Regions from separate parts of the Pantoea sp. sgz302252 genome, predicted to be linked through region 2. Evidence: predicted binding sites of a transcription regulator. Region 2 holds the regulator's gene; the other holds the start of a gene.
The links. Region 2 encodes PurR, which represses purine synthesis genes. Its sites were predicted from a motif close to CANGCAAACGTTTGCNTG; they were not measured.
Positions count from the first base shown of each region.

Region 1 (4,612 bases), on a different contig from region 2:
GCCTATCCAGCAACGTGTATCATTCTGTTAGATCATTTAAACAGAATCGATTTAACCTTACCTGACGATGTTTACATCAGCCCCTTTAATACCCTTCTTTCTGCAATAGCCTTGATCGCCCATATTGATATGATCATCTCTCCAGATACCTCCATTGTTCATATTGCAGCGACATATCAAAAGCCGTTGGTTGCACTTTATGGAAACGATCTGCATGGTCAATACGTTAATAGTGATGTGTGGGGACCAGGTTATGCTAACGCGATTCAATTACGCACAGTAAATAAATACCATCCAGTGTCATCAATTCCTGTAAATGAAATTGTAGCGGCAGTACACAAACTGTCTGCTGGAGAATTAAAATAGAATGATAATGTTAGAAAATTTGAGAAAACATAATCAGTTAATTTTGCTGACAATACTGCTTCTTTCCAGTATATCCGTCATTCTAAATTTTGTTAGCGCGCCTCAAGCCAGAACATTTTTCTACCTCTCTTCTTACGTTTCAATTCTCTCTCTTATTGTTAACTGGAAAAAAACGCCAACACCTCTTCTCATTAGCATCGTTGCAATGCTGGCATTAGTGGGCCTCAGTAAATATATTTGGTTCATCGCAGAATATCTCGGCAATCCCGACTATAACCAATACAACCCCTACTATAATACGGGAAAGCGACTCCTTCTGGGTGCCGTCATTGCCTGGAGCGCATTTTCACTCAAAGACTATCTTACTGAAAAACATAAACAAGCAGTCCGCTTCGCCCTCTTTGCAGCTTTTGCCCTCGCCTCGATTATCGGCTGCTATCAAATCGCCATGCATCCCGGGCAGCGAACGGATTTCTTCCTGGGCTATGCAACAGATAGCGCTTATATGTATTCAGCGGTGGCATTACTGACAATCATTTTTCTTGATCAGCATAAAAGCTTAATGGCCAAATTGTTAATGGCTGCTTGTTTCATCGTCGCATTTTATATTCTCTTTAAAACGGGCACCCGCAACGTTCTGCTATTTTTCCCGTTAGTGTTGATTGCTAGTCTGATTGCATGGAAGAAAAATTATCTCAGGACACTGTCCATCGTGGTGATTGCCATCATTATTGCATTCGCTGCTGCTTATAAACCGATCATTGAACCAAAAATAAAAATAACAGAGTCTGAGATTGATCGGTATAGCCAACATGATGGTAACCAGTCTGGTTCACTCACCGCTCGATTCGCAATGTGGGAAGTCGGTTACCATGCGTTTATGGCTCATCCATGGGGCATGAGCTTCGAACAACGAGAAAAATTCGCCAAGGATTACACACAAGAAACGAAGTCTAATAAATCGGCGCTGCGTTATATCGATGTCCACTTGCATAATGAAGTCATTGATACAGCAACACTTCAGGGGATCCCTGGCGTTGTCATTATGATTCTGGCCTATCTGATCTTACTCAACTATGCGTTCAGAACCCGAAGCGCAAAGTTTTTGGGGCTGACGTTCATTATCATCACTGTCGGTTTTACAGACGTTATTTTTATCAGCAGAGAGCAAAGCATATTTTTCGCTCAGCTTTTCGTACTGACCGCTCTCCTGTCGCCTCCACCGCGGCAGGCATGAATTGAAAAAGCCCCTAACGGGGCATTTTTTTCACCTGATAAAACTCAGCCAACGTCATTCCCTGGGTGCGTTGTGCAAGCCAGGCGAAGAGCTTTTCCAGATCCTGATACAACCCTTCAATCGCGGCTTCATCTTTAAACGTAGGGCTGCCGCCGGGCATAAACTCGGATGAGTGGAGCATAAATTCGACATAGTCGTTGCCTTGAGCCAGGCATTTCTCCGCAACGTTGATCATCTCATCGGCATTCCCGCCAGCAGGACGTAACCAGTTAACGGAGGGAGAGCGGTATTTGCCGCGCAGGCGGTCGTAGCCTTGCTTCACGCTATTCAGCCAACCCGGATGTCTGTACTGAATACTCATTGGGACTTCCAGCAAGGCGCTGTTACCTGGCCGATGTATCGCATTCTCGTCGATAAAATAGGCATTCTCCGGGAAGTGCTGATAATCCGTTCCGCCTGTACCCTGCGGTGCCCCTTTGGCGTTGCGCCAGTTCACACGCGGCGTGACTGAGCAATCGACCTGATAACCCAGTTCAATCAGCAATTTTGCATAACGGCTGTCGAACGCCCAGCGTCCGGCACGATGGCTGAGCATTTTTGTCTGGAAGGTGCTCTCCAGAAGCTCAGTCATGAACAGCACTTTTTCGCGTAAAACAGAATCCGGATATTCAATCAGATAAGGTTGCCAGCGCCAGTCATCACCGGTCAGGTCATGTTCAGGCGGGCTGTTCCAGGCATGTAAATGCATGCCGACTTCCCCTTGTCCACGCGCAATCACGTCTTTAGCAAAGTCGATGTAAACCGGGTCAACCGCCATCTCGTAGTTCGTTAACCAGACCGGCTTGAAACCCTGTTTTTCACACAAAGCCTGGAAGCGCGGCAGGTATCGGGCGTTTTCCGTTTTAATTTCCCGATGGTTTTGCCAAAGGTTATCGCCTTCAGTATCGATGGTGATGATAAATGCTGGTTTCGTCATGGTTTTCCCAGAGTCGATGAGGGTTAGGGCTATGTTACGCACTCTCCTCTCACCGAGTAAACAGTTGCCAGGAAAAACCTGACATTGCCGAGAAATGATGCAAGTCCTCATCATGTCTATTAGAATTGCAGGCAATACGACCCCAATAAGATGATGATGAATAACTCACTTAACGCACCCGGTTTACGCATTCTTTTGATCAAATTACGTCATCATGGCGACATGCTTCTGACTACCCCGGTGATCCACTCCCTGCGCCAGCGCTGGCCCGATGCACAAATCGACGTTCTGCTGTATGAAGAAACCCGGGATATGCTGGCCGCACACCCTGACATTCATCAGATCTACGGTATCGATCGTAAGTGGAAAAAACTGGGCACACGCGGACATCTGCAAAAAGAGTGGCAGTTGCTGACGACGTTGCGTGACCAGCGTTATCAACTGGTTCTCAACCTTGCCGATCAGTGGCGAAGTGCCATCATCACCCGTTTTACCGGCGCACCGGTGCGCATTGGGTTTGATTTTAATAAGCGCCGCGGCTGGTTTTGGCGTCACTGCCATACGGAACTTGCCTCCGTGAACGGGCATAAACAGATGCATACCGTTGAGCAAAATCTCTCGATTCTTGCCCCGCTGGGTATTACGCCAGTCAGTTCAGTCGCTATGAGCTATAGCCCGGAAGACTGGCAAGCCGTCTCAGATAAGCTGGCTGAAAAGGGCGTGCCAGAAAAGTTTATCGTTGTGCAGCCTACCTCTCGCTGGTTTTTCAAGTGCTGGGATGAGAGCAAAATGGCGCAAACCATCGCGGCACTGCAGCAAGAGGGGCACACGATTGTGCTGACCTCCGGCCCGGACAAAAAAGAACTGACAATGGTCGATACTATCCTTGCCGCCAGCCCTCAGGAACGCGTGGTGTCGTTGGCCGGACAATTAACGCTTCGTCAGTTAGGCGCCCTGATAGGCCACGCCGCATTGTTTATTGGCGTGGATTCTGTGCCTATGCATATGGCTGCGGCCTTGCAAACCCCGTGCGTCGCGCTTTTTGGCCCATCAAAACTCACGTTCTGGAGCCCATGGCAGGTGAACGGTGAAGTGATTTGGGCCGGGGAGTATGGCCCACTGCCTGACCCCGATGCGGTCGACACCAAGACCAAAGAACGCTATCTGGACGCTATCCCGGTTGAGCGCGTCGTTGCTGCTGCAAGGAATTGCCTGTCATGAAGAAACATCGTCTGGCCATCGTGCGCCAAAAATACCGTCCTGACGGCGGTGCCGAACGTTTTGTTTCTCGTGCCCTGAGCGCGCTTAGCAATCAGGATTTAGAGCTGAATGTCATCACTCGCCAGTGGCAAGGCGAAAAGCAGGACGACTGGCACATTCATATTTGCGATCCGCAGAAATGGGGGCGCATTAGCCGCGAACGCGGTTTCGCTCATGCAGCGCGTAAGCTCTGGCAAGCAGAGCAGTTTGATATCGTGCAAAGCCATGAGCGAATTCCTGGCTGCGATATTTACCGTGCAGGCGATGGTGTTCATCGCCGCTGGTTACTGCAACGCCAACGCATTCTGCCCGGCTGGCGTGGTCACATGTTGATGCTCGATCGCTACCATCGCTACGTGATGGACGCTGAAAAGGCCATGTATCAGGCACCGGAACTTAAGGCTGTGATTTGTAATGCGGAAATGGTGAAGCAAGAAATCATCGAAGATTTCGCCGTCGACGCAAAAAAAGTCCACGTGATTTATAATTCCATTGATTCCAGCCGCTTCGTTCCAGCTGAAAGCATGCAAAAATTCGTGCTGCGTGAACAACTGGGCATTCCGGCGAATGCCGTGGTGTTCTGTTTTGTGGGATCAGGATTTGAACGTAAGGGGCTGGCGGCTGCGATTAAAGCCATTGCAGGCACCGATCGTTACCTGCTTGTCGTGGGTCAGGACAAGGCAGAAAAGCAGTATCATGCGTTGGCTCGCTCAGAAGGTTGCGCCGATCGCGTTCGTTTTTGTGGTATGCAAAAAGAAACATTACCGTTCTAT
Region 1 covers NZ_JBLFJW010000020.1:72,107-76,718, reverse strand. The annotation lists gene ACLW56_RS15870 (glycosyltransferase family 9 protein) at 1-366, shown strand, start outside; gene ACLW56_RS15865 (O-antigen ligase family protein) at 374-1,603, shown strand; gene ACLW56_RS15860 (polysaccharide deacetylase family protein) at 1,617-2,579, opposite strand; gene rfaQ (putative lipopolysaccharide heptosyltransferase III) at 2,730-3,800, shown strand; gene ACLW56_RS15850 (glycosyltransferase family 4 protein) at 3,797-4,612, shown strand, end outside.
Region 1: the regulator PurR is predicted to act here: its motif matches at 2,633-2,650, upstream of rfaQ (putative lipopolysaccharide heptosyltransferase III).

Region 2 (4,612 bases):
AGCCCATCGCATTCAGAATGAACGGGGAACCGGTCAGCCAGGCAAAAAAGCTCGCTGAGCAGGCCGCGTAGATAAGCACGTTGCCACGATAATCACGAGAACGCAGCAAGGTCATGAACGTCAACGCTTGTTCTTCTTTGTGCGCTTTCTTTACTGGTTTTTTCAGGCGCAGTGCAGGCAGCATCAACATCAACGTGATACCAAACAGCGTGGCGAAAATGGCCTGCCATTCAAAATGGTGCAGGATCCAGCTGCCCAGCAGTGGCGCCAGGGCAGGGGAAAGCCCAACCAGCGGCATAATGGTGGCGAAGATGCGGTTAGTACGCTGCGCAGGATAGTAGTCCGTCACCATCGCTTGCCAGGTCACCGCTGCGGCGCACACCCCCACCGCCTGGATGAAGCGCAGCACAAGCAGCCACGTGGCATCACGAACCCAAAGCATGCCAATACAGCCCACGGCGAAAATCGCGAGGCCAATCAGCAGAATGGGTTTGCGCCCGTAACGATCGGACAGCGGCCCCCACAATAATTGTGCGAAAGCGAACCCGGCGAGGAACAGGCTCAGGCTTGCGCTGACGGCTGCAGCCGGTGTTTGTAAATCATTCTGAATCGCGGCGAAGGCGGGCAGGTACATGTCGGTTGCCAGAAAACCCAGCACGCTTAAGCCTGCCAGCCAGCACAAAAAACCAATTCCTGGTTGCATAGTCATTCTCTTTCTCGTTGCAGGTGGTGATGGCAGCAGAGTGTAGGGAGTGCAACTTCGCTTGTGAAACGCTAATATTTGTCGGGTGGATTCAAAAATTTTGCAGGCAGATTATGTGGTCCGAATACTCTCTTGAAGTGGTGGATGCCGTAGCACGCAATGGTAGCTTCAGCGCGGCAGCGCAGGAACTGCATCGCGTGCCTTCTTCGGTCAGTTATACCGTGCGTCAGCTGGAAGAATGGCTGGCGGTGCCGCTGTTTGAACGCCGTCATCGCGACGTGGAATTAACGCCAGCCGGGGTCTGGTTTCTGAAAGAAGGGCGCTCTGTTATCAAAAAAATGCAGATCACTCGCCAGCAGTGCCAGCAAATTGCTAACGGCTGGCGCGGTAATCTGGCGATTGCTGTCGATAATATTGTCAGGCCAGAGCGAACCCGACAGCTGATTGTCGATTTTTATCGCCACTTTCAGGATGTGGAGCTTTGTGTCTTTCAGGAAGTGTTCAACGGCGTGTGGGATGCGCTCTCCGATGGCCGCGTGGAGCTGGCAATTGGCGCAACGCAGGCGATCCCTGTCGGCGGACGTTATGCGTTCCGCGACATGGGAATGCTCAACTGGAATTGTGTTGTGTCCAGCCGTCACCCTTTGGCGCAGATGAAGGGGCCGCTAAGCGACGATGTGTTGCGCAACTGGCCTTCGTTGGTGCGCGAAGACACCTCTCGTTCATTGCCAAAACGCATTACCTGGCTGCTGGATAACCAAAAGCGCATTGTGGTGCCAGACTGGGAATCTTCAGCAACGTGTCTTTCTGCAGGCTTATGCGTTGGGATGGTGCCAGGGCATTTTGCTCGCCCATGGATCGACAGTGGGGAGTGGGTGGCTCTAGAACTGGAGAACCCGTTTCCGGATGCGGCTTGCTGCCTGACCTGGCAACAGAATGATATGTCACCGGCGTTAACCTGGCTGCTGGACTATCTGGGGGACAGTGAAACGTTAAATAAGGAATGGTTGCAGGAGCCGGCATAACCGGCTCCTGAGTCCGATCACAAATCGCTAACGAGTAAAGCGTTGTTATCCAAAAAAACAAGGAAAATCAATTTATTGATTTTCGGCTGCTCACCACGAAGAAGGAGAAACCACGCTTTTTCCTTCTTTGTCAGCAACTTGAGGAGCCGGCATAACCGGCTCCTGACTCTTAACGGCGGTAATCGCGGAATGGACCGTCGGCGACAGAGCGGCGCTCGATCAAACGAGGATGCACCTCAATTGACTGCGACTCTTCGCGCTTGTTAACGATGCGGTCCAGCAGCATGTCAAACGCCGCTTCACCCAGTGAATCTTTAGGCTGGTGAATGGTGGTCAGCGCAGGGGTAAAGAAGCGCGCGTTGCGCACGTTATCGTAGCCAATCACGGAAATGTCCTGCGGAACGCGCAAGCCCATTTCATCGGCGGCGCACAGTGCGCCCATCGCCATGATATCGCCGCCGCAGAAGACGGCAGTAGGGCGTGGCTGTTGCGCAAGGATTTGCTGCATGGCGCGGTAGCCGGATTCAGGCTCGAAATCACCCTGCACAATCCAGTTTTCCGGGATCTTAACCTGCGCTTCTTCCATGGCTTTCATAAAGCCTGCCAGACGACCCGCGCCGGTATTGCGCTCCATAGGGCCTGGGATCACGCCAATATCACGGTGGCCGCGTTCAATCAGATAACGACCAGCCAGATAGCCGCCCTGGAAAGCGTTATCGTTAACGGAGTCAGTGAAGTCCGCTTTTGATTCGCCCCAGTCCATCACCACCATCGGAATATGGCGATATTCTTCAAGCATATCGAGCACGGATTGCGGGTATTCAGAGCACATCACCAGCAGGCCATCGACGCGTTTTTGCGCCATCATCGACAGATAGGCACGCTGTTTTTCCAGGTTGTTCCAGGCATTCCCCAGAATCAGGGTATAGCCCTTTTCGAAGCAGTTTTTCTCAACGGCTTCGATAATTTCCGCAAAATAGGCGGCTTCGCTGCTGGTTGCCAGCAGACCAATGGTTTTGGTGTGGTTCACTTTCAGGCTGCGAGCCACGGCGCTTGGGGAGTAATGCAGCTCTTTAATGGCCGCCCATACCGCGTTGCGGGTCTCTTCCGCAACGAAACGCGTCTTGTTAATTACATGTGATACAGTTGTAGTGGAAACGTTTGCGCGCTTCGCTACATCTTTAATTGTTGCCATTCGCTCTCACTCCAGACCCTTTCCTTACGCCTGATTATCGACACGAAAACGTTTGCCTTTACACACCCTGAGTGCAATTCATTTCAATTGCGGTACGCCGGGAAACAACACAGGACGACGGGAGGGGGTCAATGGCTGCTACGCTTTTAAATTAGCGTGGAATTTTGTCTGATTCTGAGGCAAAGGGAAAGAGAAAAATCGTTATGGGCCGAAAACCTGGAAGATTTTTACGCTTAACTGTGCAAAAATGAGCAAGCTCACTTTTGTTGTGGGGATTAAAAGGAGAAAAATTGATGAGTACCGACCTGAAGCTCTCGTTGATGACGACCGTTTTTGCCCTGGGTGTGATCATCATTGGCGCACTGACCGCAGTCCTGCACTGATTTACGCGGAGGAGGCCCGCGCCTCCTCCGTGACGCCCTTCCTTAGATTGTTATCAATTTCGCAAAAATCTTTTGCCATTTCGTTCACTTTTGTTTTTTTGTGATTGATGTCATGCTTTTGACTTCTGCTGTCGCGCCATCACTTCAGGATGGCTTACCGGAGTCACAACATGAAAATCAACTTTCCCCTGCTGGCACTGGCAATCGGGGCTTTTGGTATTGGCACCACGGAATTCTCTCCGATGGGGCTGCTGCCCGTTATCGCTAAAGGGGTCGATGTCTCCATTCCTGTCGCGGGGATGCTGATCAGCGCGTATGCCATCGGCGTGATGATTGGTGCGCCGCTGATGACGTTGCTGCTGTCACATCGTGCTCGCCGTAATGCACTTATCTTCCTGATGGCGATTTTTACCCTCGGCAATGTGCTCTCGGCCATCGCACCGGATTACACCATGCTGTTGCTTTCTCGCATCATTACCAGCCTTAATCATGGCGCTTTCTTTGGCCTTGGGTCGGTGGTGGCCGCAAGCGTAGTGCCGAAACATAAACAGGCCAGCGCCGTCGCGACCATGTTTATGGGCCTGACGATTGCCAATATCGGCGGCGTTCCTGCTGCCACCTGGCTGGGTGAAACCATCGGCTGGCGTATGTCATTCCTTGCAACGGCGGGGCTGGGTGTGGTGGCGATGGCGAGCCTGTGGTTCTCCTTACCGAAAGGCAGCAGCGGTGAGCGTCCGAACGTGAAGCAGGAACTCTCTGTGCTGGTACGCCCTCAGGTGCTGACCGCTTTACTTACCACGGTGCTTGGGGCAGGGGCGATGTTTACGCTCTACACCTATATTGCGCCGGTACTGCACACCATTACTTCTGCCTCTCCTTTGTTTGTGACGGCGATGCTGGTGTTGATTGGCGTAGGCTTCTCTATCGGTAACTACCTTGGCGGTAAATTTGCTGACCGCTCTGTCACCGCAACGCTGAAAGGTTTCTTGCTGCTGTTGATTGCGGTCATGGTCGCTATCCCGTGGCTGGCGCAAAGTGAAGTGGGCGCGGCTGTCAGCATGGTGGTTTGGGGCGCGGCGACCTTTGCTGTAGTGCCACCGTTGCAGATGCGTGTTATGCGCGTTGCGCACGAAGCGCCAGGGCTTTCTTCATCCGTTAACATCGGAGCATTCAATCTGGGGAATGCGTTGGGTGCAGCAGCAGGCGGCGCAGTCATTTCTGGCGGTTTGGGCTACAGCTTTGTCCCTGTGATGGGGGCGATTATCGCCGGGTTGGCATTAATGGTAGTGTTGTTTAGCGGCCGTCG
Region 2 covers NZ_JBLFJW010000004.1:71,506-76,117, reverse strand. The annotation lists gene punC (purine nucleoside transporter PunC) at 1-703, opposite strand, end outside; gene punR (DNA-binding transcriptional activator PunR) at 817-1,728, shown strand; gene purR (HTH-type transcriptional repressor PurR) at 1,898-2,923, opposite strand; gene ACLW56_RS04485 (YnhF family membrane protein) at 3,217-3,306, shown strand; gene ACLW56_RS04480 (MFS transporter) at 3,477-4,612, shown strand, end outside.